Linked DNA regions of Caballeronia sp. LZ062. The protein of the gene in region 1 interacts with the protein of each later gene in a pairwise test. Links are inferred from orthologs where the notes say so. Each region holds a gene or a part of one and is shown in the gene's direction. Other genes may lie near its edges. The genes, in order: P9239_RS06945 and P9239_RS11850.

Region 1 (8,151 bases):
GCGCAACTACACGATCAACGACGTGATGTACCGTTATCTGCGCATGAACGGCCACAACACGCTCATGCCGATGGGCTGGGACGCGTTCGGCATGCCCGCCGAAAATGCCGCGATGGCCAACGGCGTGCCGCCCGCCAAGTGGACGTACGACAACATCGCGTACATGAAGAAGCAGATGCAGTCGATGGGTCTTGCCATCGACTGGTCGCGCGAAGTCGCCACGTGCTCGCCCGAGTACTACAAGTGGAACCAGTGGCTGTTCCTCAAGATGCTGGAAAAGGGCATCGCCTACAAGAAGACCGGCACGGTGAACTGGGATCCGGTGGACCAGACGGTGCTCGCGAACGAACAGGTGATCGACGGGCGCGGCTGGCGCTCGGGCGCGCTCGTCGAGAAGCGCGAGATCCCGATGTACTACCTGCGTATTACCGATTACGCGGATCAACTGCTCGACGATCTCGAAGGCCTCGGCTGGCCCGAGCGCGTGAAGATCATGCAGCAGAACTGGATCGGCAAGAGCTTCGGCGTGAACTTCGGCTTCCCGTATGAAATTGACGGCGAAGCGAAGCTGCTGCGCGTCTTCACCACGCGCGCCGATACCATCATGGGCGTGACGTTCGCGGCGATCGCGGCGGAGCATCCGCTTGCCACGCGTCTTGCGCGCGACAACGCCGGTTTGCAGGCGTTCATCGAGGAATGCAAGCGCGGCGGCGTCGCGGAAGCCGACGTCGCCACGATGGAAAAGAAGGGCATGGCGACCGGCTTTTTCGTCACGCATCCGCTGACGGGCGAGAAGGTTGAAGTGTGGATCGGCAATTACGTGCTGATGTCCTACGGCGAAGGCGCCGTGATGGGCGTGCCGGCGCACGACGAACGCGACTTCGCATTCGCGAAGAAATACGACTTGCCGATCAAGCCGGTGATTGCCGTCGAAGGCAAGACGTACTCCACGCAAGCCTGGGAAGAGTGGTACGGCGACAAGACGGCCGGCCGCCTCGTGAACAGCGGCAAGTACGACGGTCTCACCACCGACGAAGCGATCAATGCGATCGCCGCCGACCTGAAGGCGAAAGACTTGGGCGACAAGCAGGTCACGTGTCGTCTGCGCGACTGGGGCATCTCGCGTCAGCGTTACTGGGGCACGCCGATCCCGATCATTCACTGCCCGAGCTGCGGCGACGTGCCGGTGCCGGAGAAGGATCTGCCGGTCGTGCTGCCCGAAGACCTCGTGCCGGACGGCACGGGCAATCCGCTCGCCAAGTCCGAAGCGTTTCTCAACTGCTCGTGCCCGAAGTGCGGTGCGGCAGCGAAGCGAGAAACGGACACCATGGACACGTTCGTCGATTCGTCGTGGTACTTCTCGCGCTATAGCGCGCCGGACGCCGCGACGATGGTCGACGAACGCACCGATTACTGGATGCCGATGGACCAATACATCGGCGGTATCGAGCACGCCATTCTTCACCTGCTGTATTCGCGCTTCTGGACCAAGGTCATGCGCGACATGGGCCTCGTGAAGTTCGGTGAGCCTGCCAAGAATCTGCTCACGCAGGGCATGGTGCTCAACGAGACGTTCTACCGCGAAGACGCGAGCGGCAAGAAGACCTGGTACAACCCGCTCGAAGTGACCGTGTCGCACGACGACAAGGGCCGTCCGACCGGCGCGACGCTTATTGCCGACGGGAAGCCGGTCGTGCTCGGCGGCGTCGAAAAGATGTCGAAATCGAAGAACAACGGTGTCGATCCTCAGACGCTCATCGACCAATACGGCGCGGATACCGCGCGTCTTTTCGTGATGTTCGCGGCGCCGCCGGAGCAATCGCTCGAATGGTCGGGCGCGGGTGTCGAAGGTGCGAGCCGCTTCCTGCGCCGCGTGTGGCACTTCGCGCACGACAACGCAGAGGCACTGCGCCAGCATCGCAAGCTCGACGCATCCAAATTGGGCGATACGGATCGCGCGCTGCGCCGCGAAATTTACACCGTGCTGAAGCAAGCCGATTTCGACTACGGCCGCCTGCAATACAACACGGTCGTCTCGGCCGCGATGAAGATGCTCAACGCGCTCGACAGCGCGAAGAACGCGGGCGAAGGCGTGCTGAACGAAACCTTCGGCGTGCTGCTGCGCGTGCTGTATCCGGTCGTTCCGCACATCACGTTCCAGTTGTGGTCGGAACTGGGCTATGCCGACGAATCCGGCCCGTTGCTCGACGCGCCGTGGCCGAAGGTTGACGAAGCCGCCCTCGAGCAGTCGGAAATCGAACTGGTGCTGCAAGTGAACGGCAAGGTGCGGGGGGCGTTGACCGTGGCGAAGGACGCATCGCGCGAAGCGATCGAGCAAGCGGCTCTCGCGCACGAAATGTTCGAAAAATTCTCGGAAGGCCGCGCGCCGAAGAAGATCGTGGTGGTGCCGGGGCGTCTCGTCAACGTGGTGGTCTGATGGCCAAAACCTGTGAATTCGATGTGCGCGTGAAAGCCGTTGAGAAAGGCGCGGCGAGCGTGAGCCGGCGCTCGTTTCTCGCGCTGCTCGGCGGCGCGGTCGCACTGTCCGCGTGCGGCTTCCAGTTGCGCGGCCAGCAGGACTACGCCTTCAAACGCCTCGCAATCAACGGCGGCGCGCCGCAGATGGTCGGGCGGCTCGAACGCATGGTGCAGGGCGGAAGCGATACCGTTATCGTGAAGGCCTCGGAGAAGCCGGACGCGACGCTCTTTCTCAACGAAGGACAGGGTGTCACCACGCTCAGTCTTAATTCTGAAGGCGTGATCCAGGAATACGAACTCGTCTATAACCTGGGCTACACGCTCGTCGGTGCGGATGGTGTCGTGCTAATTCCGCCAAGCACCATTGCGCTGAATCGTGCGATGACCTACAGCAACCAGTACACGCTCGGAAAGTCGCAGGAAGCTACGCTGCTCTTCAACGACATGCGCAACGACGCCGTGGATCAGCTGACGCGCCGTCTGGCGGTCGTGCGTTCGCTGCATCCGACGCCGGCGGAGCAAACGCCGGGCATCGCGCCGCGGGCCCCGCTGCCCACGCCGCCGCTGTAACGCGCCGCGCGACCGGTCATCATGCAGCTGAAGCTCGACGCGCTCGAAGCGCACCTCGCCAAAGGCCTGAAGGCGCTGTACGTCGTGTATGGCGACGAGCATCTGCTCGCGCAGGAAGCGTGCGACCGCATCCGGGCCGCCGCACGTGCGGGCGGCTTCACGGATCGCACGGTGTTCACGGTCGAGCGCGGGTTCGACTGGAGCGCGCTCATCGGCGCGACGCAGTCGATGTCGCTCTTCGGCGACCGTCAACTGATCGAATTGCGCATTCCGACGGGCAAGCCGGGCAAGGAGGGCGGCGAGGCGCTGAAGACGCTCGCCGTTGCCGACAACCCGGACGTCGTCACGCTGGTCACGCTGCCGCGCCTCGATTCCGCGACGCAGAAGTCCGCGTGGTTCACGGCGCTCGCCGGTGCGGGCGTCGCGCTGAAGGTCGATCCGGTCGACCGCGCGCAATTGCCGATGTGGGTCGGCCAGCGGCTCGCGCAGCAGGGGCAGCGAGTCGCGCCGGGCGAAGAGGGGCGGCGCGCGCTCGTCTTCATCGCGGAACGTGTCGAGGGCAATCTGCTTGCCGCGCATCAGGAAATTCAGAAGCTCGGGCTGCTCTATCCGCAAGGCGTGCTCACATTCGAGCAGATTCAAGATGCAGTGCTGAACGTCGCCCGCTATGACGTCTTCAAGCTGAACGAGGCGATGCTGACGGGAGACGTCGGCCGTCTTTCCCGCATGCTGGACGGCCTCAAAGGCGAAGGCGAAGCGGCCGTGCTCGTGCTGTGGGCGCTCGTGGACGAAGTGCGCACGCTGTTGCGCATCAAGCGCGGCGTGACGTCGGGCAAGCCGCTCGCCACGCTGCTGCGCGAGAACCGCGTGTGGGGACCGCGCGAGCGGTTGATCGGCCCGGCGCTTTCCCGTGTGACCGAAGACGTGCTCGAACGCGCGCTCGCGCTCGCGGCGCGGCTGGATCGGCAGGTCAAAGGGCTCTCGGGTCGTTCCGGCAGCGCCGGCGCGCGCGGCAGCGAGCCGCCGCCCGATCCGTGGGCGGGCATGTTCGAGCTGGCGATGGCCGTGGCGCAGGGCGCATCGCCGCCGCCGCGACCGCGTCGCTGACACGCGCCACGGCTTAGAATGACTCTTCGCGCGTCCCGGTATCCACAGAGCCGCGTGCGCCCCTCAGCTTACTGATGCCGCCCTTTCGCAACCGGCATACGGAATGATCCAGATGAACATCGACCAGTACATGACCGACCTCGGCCGCCGCGCGCGCGTGGCGTCACGCGCGATGGCGCGGGCGTCGACGGCGGCGAAAAACGCGGCGCTCGTCGCGGTGGCGAACGCGATCGAACGGGAGCGCGACGCGCTCAAGGCCGCGAACGCGCGCGATCTGGAGAGAGCCCGCGAGAAGGGTCACGACGCGGCGTTTATCGACCGTCTGACGCTTTCGGACAAGGCGCTCGGCACGATGGTCGAAGGTTTGCGGCAAGTCGCTGCGCTGGCCGATCCGATCGGTGAGATCAGCGGGCTCAAGTTTCGTCCGACGGGCATCCAGGTCGGGCAGATGCGCGTGCCGCTCGGCGTGATCGGCATCATCTACGAGTCGCGGCCGAATGTGACCATCGACGCCGCCGCGCTCTGCCTCAAGTCAGGCAACGCGACAATTCTGCGCGGCGGTTCCGAGGCGCTCGAATGCAACACCGCGCTGGCGAAGCTGATCGGCGAGGGATTGCAAGCAGCCGGACTGCCGCAGGACGCGGTGCAGGTCGTGGAGACGGCGGACCGCGCGGCGGTCGGCAAGCTCATCACCATGACCGAGTTCGTCGACGTGATCGTCCCGCGCGGCGGTAAGAGCCTGATCGCGCGGCTGATGGAAGAATCGCGCGTGCCGATGATCAAGCATCTCGACGGTATCTGCCACGTGTACGTGGATGACCGCGCCGATCTCGCGAAAGCGGCGGCGATCTGCGACAACGCGAAGACGCATCGTTACGGCACCTGCAACACGATGGAAACGCTGCTCGTCGCGCGTCAACTCGCTGACGCCGCGCTGCCCATGCTCGCGCGTGCCTTCCAGGCGAAAGACGTCGAACTGCGTGTGGACGCGGCGGCGCGCAAGGTGCTCGAAGCCGCGCAAATCGGCGCGCTCGTGGATGCCACCGACGAAGACTGGAGCACCGAGTACCTCGCGCCGGTTCTCGCTGTGAAGGTCGTCGAAGGACTGGACGAAGCCATCGACCATATCAACACTTACGGCTCGCATCATACGGACGCCATCGTCACCGAAGACCATGATCGCGCCATGCGTTTCCTGCGCGAAGTCGACTCGGCAAGCGTGATGGTCAACGCATCGACGCGCTTTGCCGATGGTTTCGAGTTCGGCTTGGGCGCGGAAATCGGCATTTCGAACGACAAACTCCACGCGCGCGGACCCGTCGGGCTGGAAGGGCTGACCTCGCTCAAGTACGTCGTGCTCGGTCACGGTGAAGTGCGTCAATAAGAACGAATCAAAGACGAATAATGCTCTGGATCAAGTCGCTGCATATCGTGCTGGTCGCCTCGTGGTTCGCGGGGCTGTTCTATCTGCCGCGCATCTACGTGAATCTGGCGATGGAAAAGGACCCTGCAGCCACCGCGCGTCTCTTGCTCATGGCGCGCAAGCTCTTCCGCTTCATGACGTTCATCGCGGTGCCAGCGCTCGCGTGCGGGCTGTGGTTGTGGCTCGATGTCGGCATCGGGCGTGGCCAGGGCTGGCTGCACGCGAAGCTCGGCATCGTCGCGTTGCTGATCGTGTATCACGCGTATTGCGGCGTTTTGCTGCGCACGTTCGAACGCGGTGAGAACACGCGCTCGGACAAGTGGTACCGCATGTATAACGAGCTGCCGGTGCTCGGGCTGCTCGGCGCGACGCTGCTCGTCGTCATCAAGCCCTTCTGAGACCGGCTTCGTGGGCCGGACCTCGGCTCACGTTCCCACTCTGCGCCGCTCCAGCACGTCCTTCGCTTCGGCCAGCTTTTCCGCCAGATCCGGCCCGCGCGCCAGCGCCAATCCCACCGCCAGAATGTCGCCGATCGCGAGATGCGAGACGCGCGATGTCATCGGCGAAAAAATGTCCGTGTCTTCATCGACGTTCGCGAAAAGGCCGACGCTTGCCAGTCTCGCGAGCGGCGAATTGCCGTGCGTGATCGCGATGACCTTCGCCCCGCCATTCAGCGCCGACTTGCAGGCGTCGAGGATATCTTTCGTGCGTCCGGTGTTCGATATCGCGACGACCACGTCGCCCGGTCCGAGCAGCGCCGCGGACGTCGTGTATGTGTGCGGGTCGGCATATGCGACGGACGGCACGCCGAGCCGGAAGAACTTGTGCTGCATGTCGAGCGCGGCGATGCCCGAGCCGCCTGCGCCGTAAAACTCGATGCGCCGCGCATCCGCAAGAATCGCGATGGCCGCCGCGACGCTGTGCGACGACAAACTATTGCGCACCGCGATGAGGGCGCCGATGGTGCGGTCCAGCACCTTCGCCGCGACGCCGGCGGCGGGCTCGTCGCTCCGAACGTCGCGGTAGACCGTGGGCACGTCCGCCGCGACGCTTTGCGCGAGACGTATCTTGAATTCACGGAAGCCGGAAAAGCCGAGCGCCTGACAGAAGCGCGCGATGGTCGGCTGGCTGACGCCAGCCCGGGCGGCAAAGTCGGTCATCGAAAGGTCCAGGACTTCGCGTGGCGCTTCCAGCACATAATCGGCGAGCTTGCGCTCGGACGGGCGCAACTGCTCGCGCATTGCTTCGACTTGGGACAGCAACATCGGAAAACTCGCTTATGCTGGAAATTTGCCTGCGACTATAGCCGATGACCGGCCTTGTACAAATACTACATATTACCGAGGCGATTTATCAGGGATTTCCCTTGGATGTAGACAGCGGAAGGCATGGAGTTACGCGTCCGCTGAATACAAGGCTGCGTCGGCCGCGTTGTCAGCATGTAGTTTTTCTACTAATATGCTGCAAACGGCCATTTACACTACAACGACGCAGCCGCCGTTCTTCGCGATTGTCCAACCCATAACTCGACGGCATGCGCGCCGCAGTGAGACAAGGAGCTTCGATGGTTTCCCCGCATTCACAACTCAAGAAAGTCACCGACCGCGTGATCGAGCGCAGCAAGGCCACGCGTGCCGCGTACCTCGCGCGCATCGACGCGGCGCACGGTAAGTTTCCGGCGCGCGGCGCGTTGTCGTGCGCCAATCTCGCCCACGGTTTCGCCGGACTCGAAGGGCAGGAGAAGATCGCGATCAAGGCGGTGCGCGAGCCGAACATCGGCATCGTGTCGTCTTATAACGAGATGCTTTCCGCCCACGCGCCGTATAAGAGCTTTCCCGACATCATCAAGCAGGCGGCGCGAGAACACGGCGGCATCGCGCAATTCGCGGGCGGCGTGCCGGCCATGTGCGACGGCATCACGCAGGGCAACGCAGGCATGGAACTGTCGCTGTTCTCGCGCGAAGTCATTGCCATGAGCACGGCCGTCGCGCTCACGCACAACATGTTCGACGCGGCGCTGTGCCTCGGCGTCTGCGACAAGATCGTGCCGGGCCTGGCCATCGGCGCGCTGCAATTCGGGCACTTGCCGACCATTTTCGTCCCCGCCGGCCCGATGACGAGCGGCCTCACCAACGACGAAAAAGCGAAGGTTCGCCAGGAGTTCGCGACCGGCAAGTGCAACCGCGATGCGTTGCTGGAAGCCGAAGCCGCCGCGTATCACGGCCACGGCACGTGCACGTTCTATGGCACGGCGAACAGTAATCAGATGCTGATGGAAGTGATGGGGCTGCATCTGCCGAGCGCGGCCTTCGTGCATCCGCACACGCCGCTGCGCGATGCGCTTACCGCCGAAGCCGCGCGCCGCGTGCTCGATCTCACAATTGAACGCGGCAACTACACGCCGATCGGCCATATCGTCGACGAGAAGGCGATCGTCAACGGCATCGTCGCGCTGCTCGCAACGGGCGGTTCCACCAATCACACGCTGCACCTTGTGGCGATCGCGCGGGCGGCGGGCATAGTGATCGACTGGAACGACTTCGACGAGTTGTCGCAGGTCGTGCCGCTGCTCG
Region 2 (8,093 bases), 1.0 Mb from region 1 along the record:
CCGCGAGCGGCTGCCGTCCGTGCTAGATGTACTCGAAACGCGCCGCGTCTTGCGTGGCGTGAACAGGCGTGGAAGGGGCGGTCAACGCGCTCTGAGCGCTGCCGCCTTCTACTAGAATTCGCCCGAGCGGATCAGGCCGACTGCAATGCCTTCGAGCGCGAAGTCACCGCTCCCGGAGCGCACGAAGATGTTCTCGTAGTCCGGGTTCTCCGCGATGAGCTCTACGCCGTCCGGGCGGCGCTTCCAACGCTTGACCGTGACGTCGTCGCCGAGGCGCGCGACGACGATCTGCCCATCTTTCGCTTCGGTCCGCTTCTGCACGGCGAGCAGATCGCCATCCAGAATGCCCGCGTCGCGCATGGACAAGCCGCGCACCTTCAGCAGATAGTCGGGCTTGCTGGAGAAGAACGCCGGGTCGCACGCATAGTGCTGAGAGATGTGCTCCTGAGCGAGGATCGGGCTACCTGCCGCCACACGCCCGACGAGCGGCAACGAGAGCTGCATGATGCTCGCGTGCGGCAGGGTGAACTGGTGTGGAACGTCTTCCGAACGGGCCGCGTCCCCAATGAGCCGGATGCCGCGCGACGAACCCGCCGCCAGCTCTATGACGCCCTTGCGCGCCAGGGCGCGCAGATGCTCTTCCGCCGAATTAGCGGAGCTAAAGCCAAGTTCGGCGGCAATCTCCGCGCGTGTAGGCGGAAAGCCGGTGCGCTCGATTGCGCGCTGAAGCAGTTCGAACACTTGCTGCTGGCGCGCGGTAAGTTTTGAGGATCTGGTCACTGGCTCGGGCCTCTCGTGCACTGTATGGATCAACAGATGACTGTATTTTTATACAGTACTTCGCGTTTTTCAAGCATTACTTTAAGTTCGGCTCGAAACGTCGCGTGCAGCCACGACGATGGCGCCCGTCGGGCGTACGCGTCCGCTTTAGCAGCTTTCGATATAAAAGACTGAAAAACGATTATTTCTGTTCATATAGGGCCGCCGATAGACTGATTCCGTCAATTGGATAAGACGGAGAACGGGGAATGCAAAGCATCAAAGCGGGATTAGGGACCAACTTACGCCGCGCGTTGACGGCGCTTGCGCTGACGACGGCGGGCATCGGCGCGATTGTCGGAACGAGCGCGCAGGCACAGGCTCAGACGTCGTTCCTGAACGTGTCGTACGACCCGACCCGCGAGTTGTATCAGGACTTCAATCAGGCGTTCGCCAAGAAGTGGAAGGCCGAGACCGGCGAAACCGTCACGTTCAAGCAGTCGCACGGCGGCTCGGGCGGACAGGCGCGTGCAGTGCTCGACGGCCTACAGGCGGACGTCGTGACGCTCGCGCTCGCCTACGACATCGACGCGCTCGCGGGCAAGGGGCTCGTCGCCGCGGACTGGCAAAAGCGCCTGCCGGATAACGCTTCGCCGTACACGTCGACGATCGTGTTTCTCGTGCGCAAGGGCAATCCGAAGCACATCAAGGACTGGGACGACCTCGCGAAGCCCGGCATCTCGATCGTGACGCCGAATCCGAAGACCTCGGGCGGGGCGCGTTGGAACTATCTCGCCGCATGGGCCTACGCGCAGCACAAGCCGGGCGGCAACGAGCAGACGGCGAAGGACTTCGTCGCCAAGCTTTACAAGAACGCGGGCGTGCTCGACTCGGGCGCGCGCGGCGCCACGACGAGCTTCGTGCAGCGCGGCCAGGGCGACGTACTGATCGCGTGGGAGAACGAGGCGTTTCTGTCGCTGAAGGAGTTCGGGCCGGAGAAGTTCGAGATCGTGGTGCCGTCGGCGAGCATTCTTGCCGAGCCGCCCGTCGCCGTGGTCGACAAGGTGGTCGACAAGCACGGCACGTGCAAGCTCGCCGAGGCGTATCTGAAGTATCTCTATAGCGACGAAGGCCAGCAGATCGCGGCGCGCAACTTCTATCGCCCGCGCTCGGACAAGGTGCCTGCCGAACTCACGAAGCAGTTCCCGAAGATCAAGCTCTACACCGTCGACGACACCTTCGGCGGCTGGGCGAAAGCGCAAAAGACGCATTTCGCGGATGGCGGCGTGTTCGACTCGATCTATCAGCCACAGTAAGCGCGCGATACGTAGGCAAACCGAAGCGGCGCGCCATGACGCCGCCGGTCACACAAGCATTCGATGAACGCGCTCCCCGGCGCACTGGAACAGGACGAAAGCAAGGATGACGACTTTCACTTGGCGCAAGCCGAGCGCGCTACCGGGCTTCGGCCTGACGCTCGGCATCACGCTCGCGTACTTGAGCCTCGTGGTGCTGATCCCGCTCGCCGCCACGTTCGCGAAGACGGCGACGCTCGACTGGGCGCAGTTCGTCCGCGCGGTGACATCGCCGCGTGTGCTGGCGTCGTATCGGCTCACGTTCGGCGCGGCGCTCGGCGGGGCGCTCATCAACGCGGTCTTCGGCTTTCTCGTCGCGTGGGTGCTCGTGCGCTACACCTTTCCGATGAAGCGCATCGTGGACGCCATCGTCGATTTGCCGTTCGCACTGCCGACCTCCGTCGCGGGTATATCGCTCGCGGCCGTCTATGCGGGCAACGGCTGGATCGGTCAGTTCCTCGCGCCGCTCGGCGTCAAGGTCGCGTTCACGCCGCTCGGCGTGCTCGTGGCGCTGACGTTCATCGGCTTGCCGTTCGTCGTGCGTACCGTGCAGCCGGTGCTGGAGGACTTCGAGCGCGAGCAGGAAGAAGCCGCCGCGTGCCTCGGCGCGACGCGCTGGCTGACGTTTCGCCGCGTGGTGCTGCCGTCGCTCTTTCCGGCGCTTCTGACGGGCTTTGCGCTCGCGTTCGCGCGCGCGCTCGGCGAATACGGCTCAGTCATCTTTATCGCGGGCAATGTGCCGATGAAGTCGGAAATCACGTCGCTTCTCATCATCACGAAGCTCGAACAATACGACTATGCGGGCGCGACCGCGCTCGCCGTCGTCATGTTGTGCGTGTCCTTTCTGATGTTGCTTTTGATTAACACGCTGCAATGGTTCCTGCAACGGCGCACGAGCCGCACGGGTGCTGTCCCTGCGCACGCACTATCGGCGCAAGGGAGCCAAGCATGAGCACGCCGGACACCAAAGCCATCGCGATGAACACCGCCGCACCGCGCGCTACGCGAACGCTCGATCCCGTCACCGAATCGCGCGCGGTGCGCTGGCTCCTCACGGGCATCGCGCTCGTGTTTCTTGCGCTCTTTCTCGTGGTGCCGCTCGTCGCGGTGTTCGCGCAGGCGTTCGCGAAGGGCATCGACTATTACTTCGAGTCGCTGAAAGATCCTGACGCGTGGTCCGCCATCAAGCTCACCTTGACGACTGCGGCTATTGCGGTGCCGCTCAACGTCGTGTTTGGCCTTGCGGCATCGTGGGCGATCGCGAAGTTCGACTTCCGCGGCAAGGCGCTCTTGACCACGCTCATCGACTTGCCGTTCTCCGTTTCGCCCGTAATTTCTGGCCTTATTTACGTGCTGATGTTCGGCGCGCAGGGCTGGTTCGGTCCGTGGCTCGCGGCGCACGACGTGCAGATCATTTTCGCGGTGCCGGGCATCGTGCTCGCGACGATCTTCGTGACGTTTCCGTTCGTCGCGCGCGAACTGATTCCGCTGATGCAGGCGCAAGGCAACGACGAGGAAGAAGCCGCACATGTGCTGGGCGCTTCGGGCTGGCAGATTTTTCGCCGCGTGACGCTGCCGAACGTGAAGTGGGGCCTGCTGTATGGCGTGATTCTCTGCAATGCACGCGCCATGGGCGAGTTCGGCGCGGTTTCGGTGGTATCGGGCCACATTCGCGGACAGACCGACACCATGCCGCTGCACGTCGAGATTCTCTACAACGAATACAACTTCTCGGCCGCGTTCGCCGTAGCGTCGCTCCTCGCGTTGCTCGCGCTCGTGACGCTCGGGCTGAAGCTCGTCGCGGAACGCCGCATGTCGCAATCGCTCGCGGAAAGCGGCGCGACGAACTAAGGCAAAGGACACATCATGAGCATCATTGTTCGCAATCTGCAGAAGCGCTTCGGCGATTTCACCGCGCTCGACAACGTCACGCTCGACTTTCCCGCGGGCGAACTCGTCGCGCTGCTCGGACCGTCGGGATGCGGCAAGACCACGCTGCTGCGCGTGATCGCGGGCCTCGAATATGCGGATGCCGGTCAGGTCGTGCTGAACGGCGAAGACGTCGCGCAAGTGGGCGCACGGGACCGGCAAGTGGGCTTCGTCTTCCAGCACTACGCGCTCTTCAGACACATGACGGTGTTCGAGAACGTCGCGTTCGGTCTGCGCGTGAAACCGCGCCGCGAGCGTCCGTCGGAAGCCGTGATCCGCGAGAAAGTGCATGAGTTGCTCAAGCTCGTGCAGCTCGACTGGCTCGCGCAGCGGTTTCCTTCGGAGCTTTCGGGCGGGCAGCGGCAACGCATCGCGCTCGCGCGCGCGCTCGCTGTCGAACCGAAAGTACTGCTGCTCGACGAGCCCTTCGGCGCGCTCGACGCGAAAGTGCGCAAGGAATTGCGAAGCTGGCTGCGCCGCCTGCATGACGACCTGCATATCTCCACGCTTTTCGTCACGCATGATCAGGAAGAGGCGCTCGAAGTGGCGGATCGCATCGTCGTGATGAATCATGGCCGCGTGGAGCAGGTCGGCAGCCCGCAGGATGTGTACGATCATCCACAGACGTCGTTCGTGTATGAATTTCTCGGCGCGGCGAACCGCCTTCAGGGACATGTCGATGCAGGCGGCTTCGTCGCGGATGGCGCGGCGCAAGCCATCGCAGCCCAGGCGCATTTCAGCGGCCGTGCGCTCGCTTATGTGCGTCCGCACGATCTCGCGCTGTACCGTGCCGACGATGCCGAGGGCTTCGCGCATCGCGACGGCATCGTGGTCGGCGTGCGGCGCGTCGTGACGCTCGGCGGTTCGGTGCGTGTGGAATTGGAAGGCGACGCGGGCGGCGTGCTCGAAGCGGAACTGGATCGTGAAGCGTGGCGCGCGCTGAAGCTCGATATCGGCGATGGCGTGCGCGCCGTGCCGCGCGCGCTGCGCGTCTTTCCGGCGCAATGAGACATCCATAAAACGGCAGCAAGACAAGAGAGGCGGACTATGAACTTCCAGCAATTGCGCTTCGTGCGCGAGGCCGTGCGTCAGAACATGAATCTGACGGAAGTGGCGAACGTGCTGTACACGTCGCAGTCGGGCGTGTCCAAGCAGATCAAGGATCTCGAAGACGAACTGGGCGTCGATATCTTCATTCGGCGAGGCAAACGGCTCACCGGCCTGACCGAGCCGGGCAAGCAGGTGCATCAGCTGATCGAGCGCATGCTGCTGGATGCGGAGAATCTGCGGCGCGTGGCGCGCCAGTTCGCGGATCAGGACAACGGACATCTCGTGGTCGCCACGACGCACACGCAGGCTCGCTATGCGCTGCCCAAAGTAATCCGTCAGTTCACCGAAGTATTTCCGAAGGTGCATCTGGCGCTGCGGCAGGGCAGTCCGCAACAGATCGCGCAGATGATCGTGAACGGCGAAGCGGATATCGGCATCTCGACCGAAGCGCTCGACCGCTATCCGGATATCGTCACGTTTCCCTGCTATTCGTGGCATCACACGGTCGTCGTGCCGAAGGACCATCCGCTGGTCGGGCGCAAGGACATTACGCTGGAGCAGATCGCCGAATATCCGATCGTCACTTACGATCAGGATTTCACGGGGCGTTCCCACGTCGATCAGGCGTTCGCGAGCGCGGGCGCCATGCCCGACATCGTGCTCACCGCCATCGATGCCGACGTGATCAAGACCTATGTGGAACTGGGCATGGGAATCGGCATCGTCGCTGCGATGGCTTATGACGCCAAGCGCGACACCGAACTCGTCGCGCTCGACACGCAGCATCTTTTCGAAGCGAGCACGACGCGCGTGGGCTTGCGCAAGGGCGCGTTCCTGCGCGCGTATGCGTACCGGCTGATCGAAATGTTCGCGCCGCAACTCGACGAAGCGCAGATCGCCGCGCAACTGCGCGAAGCGGCCTGAAACAGGCATGCCGGCTGATTTACAATCGCCGGCATGAACACACAGACTCTTCCTCGCATCGCCGTCCTTGCAACGGGCGGCACGATTGCCGGACAGGCCGGCGATGCTTCATCCACGGCGGGTTATAAGGCAGGCGTCGTAGGCGTCGACAAGCTGCTCGACGCGGTGCCTGCGCTCGCTTCCGTCGCGCGAATTCATGCCGAACAGATCGCGAGCATCGACAGCAAGGACATGAGCCCGGCGCTCTGGACGACGCTCGCCGCGCGCATCGACGCGCTCGCCACACAGGACGATATCGACGGTATCGTCATCACGCATGGCACGGATACGCTGGAAGAAACGGCGTATCTGCTGCATCTGACGGTGAAGACTTCGAAGCCTGTCGTGCTGACCGCCGCGATGCGGCCATCGACTGCGCTATCCGCCGACGGCCCGCTCAATCTCCTCAACGCGGTGACGGTCGCGGCTTCCAAACAAGCATCGGGGCAGGGCGTGCTCGTCGCGTTCAACAACCAGATTCACAGCGCGCGCGATGTGACGAAGACGAGCACGTATGCCGTCGATGCTTTCCGCTCGCCCGAAACCGGCGTGCTCGGTTGCGTGCAGGACGGACGCGTCGAATTTCAGCGTGCGGTCACGAAGCCGCATACGACGGCAAGCGAGTTCGCCGTGCCAAACAACTGGCCGATGGTCGAGATCGTCGCGAGCTATGCGGGCGTTTCGCGCATCGGCATCGATGCGCTCGTCGCGGCGGGCGCGAAGGGCATCGTCATCGCGGGGACGGGGAACGGTTCGATGCACGAACGCATCACGGAAGCCGTCAGCGATGCCGTAAAGGCGGGCGTGGCCGTGGTGCGGGCATCGCGCGTCGGTTCGGGACATGTGATGCGCAATGGCGCCGCTTGCGACGATGCGCTCGGCACGGTCTGCGCAGGCACGCTGAATCCGTACAAGGCGCGCGTGCTGTTGATGCTGGCGCTATCGGCCGGCATGAAGGACGCCGCGGCGCTGCAACGCCTCTTCGATACCTACTGAACGCAATCCGACGCGGACACCCGACGGCAAACCGTCTGACCGACCAAGGCTAACCCGGCGCGCCGCCGGGTGCCGCTCTCGGACCCCACTTGCCGCCCTCAGCCCAGAGCGACATTTGTCCCGCGTGCCCATACGCGGGACGCCCCACGGTTCAGGTGCGTGATTACGCAGCAGCCTTGGCTTGCTGCGGCTCGTCCGCTACCTGAAAGTTCGACATGATTTCGAGCGCGCGCACGAGCGCCGAGTGATCCCACGCTTTGCCGCCATTAGCCGCGCACACGCTGAACAACTGCTGCGCGCTCGCGGTGTGCGGCAGGGCGAGGCCCATCTTGCGCGCGCCATCGAGCGCCAGATTCAAGTCCTTCTGATGCAGTTCAATTCTGAAGCCGGGATTGAACGTGCGCTTCGTCATGCGCTCGCCATGCACTTCGAGAATGCGCGACGACGCGAAGCCGCCCATCAGCGCCTTGCGCACGCGTTCGGGATCGGCGCCCGAGCGCGATGCGAACAGCAGCGCCTCCGCGACCGCTTCGATGTTCAGCGCGACGATGATCTGATTGGCCACCTTGCAGGTCTGGCCCGCGCCGTTGTCGCCGATAAGCGAAATGTTCTTACCCATCAATTCGAAGAGCGGTTTGGCGATGTTGAACGACTTCTCCGGGCCGCCGACCATGATCGTGAGCGTTGCTTCGCGCGCGCCGACTTCGCCGCCGGACACGGGCGCATCGAGATAGTCGCAGCCGAGCGCGTTGATCTTTTTCGCGAACTCCTGCGTGTCGAGCGGGTTGATGGAACTCATGTCGATCACGAGCTTGCCGTGGCTCAAGCCGTTGGCCACGCCGTCATCGGCGAACAGGACGTTGGCGACATCGGGCGTGTCGGGCACCATCGTGATGACGATCTCGCTTGCCTGCGCGACGGCCGTCGAGTCCGCGACGACTTTCGTTTGCGCGCGGATATCGTCGGGCACCGGATACTTGCCGTTCACGACGAGCGCGTGACCGCCCTTAATGAGGTTGCGCGCCATATGCGCGCCCATGA

Evidence for each region.
Region 2: the proteins of P9239_RS06945 (region 1) and P9239_RS11850 interact in binary tests that used the Escherichia coli proteins (3 or more experiments, as listed by UniProt). The link is inferred for Caballeronia sp. LZ062 from one-to-one orthologs.

What each region holds. Positions count from the first base shown.
Region 1 is NZ_JARTWB010000002.1:187,265-195,415, forward strand. What follows is about bases 3,516-6,403. They hold P9239_RS06945 (glutamate-5-semialdehyde dehydrogenase), read left to right. Parts: upstream 3,516-4,267; coding sequence 4,268-5,539; downstream 5,540-6,403. Other genes in these bases: holA (DNA polymerase III subunit delta), read left to right, coding at 3,516-4,155; P9239_RS06950 (CopD family protein), read left to right, coding at 5,560-5,976; P9239_RS06955 (MurR/RpiR family transcriptional regulator), read right to left, coding at 6,004-6,403. In the rest of the region: leuS (leucine--tRNA ligase), read left to right, coding at 1-2,437; LPS assembly lipoprotein LptE, read left to right, coding at 2,497-3,048; more of holA, read left to right, coding at 3,070-3,515; more of P9239_RS06955, read right to left, coding at 6,404-6,843; edd (phosphogluconate dehydratase), read left to right, coding at 7,143-8,151. UniProt on the Escherichia coli protein: Catalyzes the NADPH-dependent reduction of L-glutamate 5-phosphate into L-glutamate 5-semialdehyde and phosphate. The product spontaneously undergoes cyclization to form 1-pyrroline-5-carboxylate.
Region 2 is NZ_JARTWB010000002.1:1,237,949-1,246,041, reverse strand. The notes cover bases 3,186-6,015. They hold P9239_RS11850 (sulfate ABC transporter ATP-binding protein), read left to right. Parts: upstream 3,186-3,980; coding sequence 3,981-5,051; downstream 5,052-6,015. Other genes in these bases: P9239_RS11845 (CysB family HTH-type transcriptional regulator), read left to right, coding at 5,091-6,015; cysW (sulfate ABC transporter permease subunit CysW), read left to right, coding at 3,186-3,965. Also shown: transcriptional repressor LexA, read right to left, coding at 112-780; P9239_RS11865 (sulfate ABC transporter substrate-binding protein), read left to right, coding at 1,029-2,075; sulfate ABC transporter permease subunit CysT, read left to right, coding at 2,182-3,066; more of cysW, read left to right, coding at 3,063-3,185; more of P9239_RS11845, read left to right, coding at 6,016-6,017; P9239_RS11840 (asparaginase), read left to right, coding at 6,051-7,052; P9239_RS11835 (2-hydroxy-3-oxopropionate reductase), read right to left, coding at 7,216-8,093. UniProt on the Escherichia coli protein: Part of the ABC transporter complex CysAWTP involved in sulfate/thiosulfate import. Responsible for energy coupling to the transport system.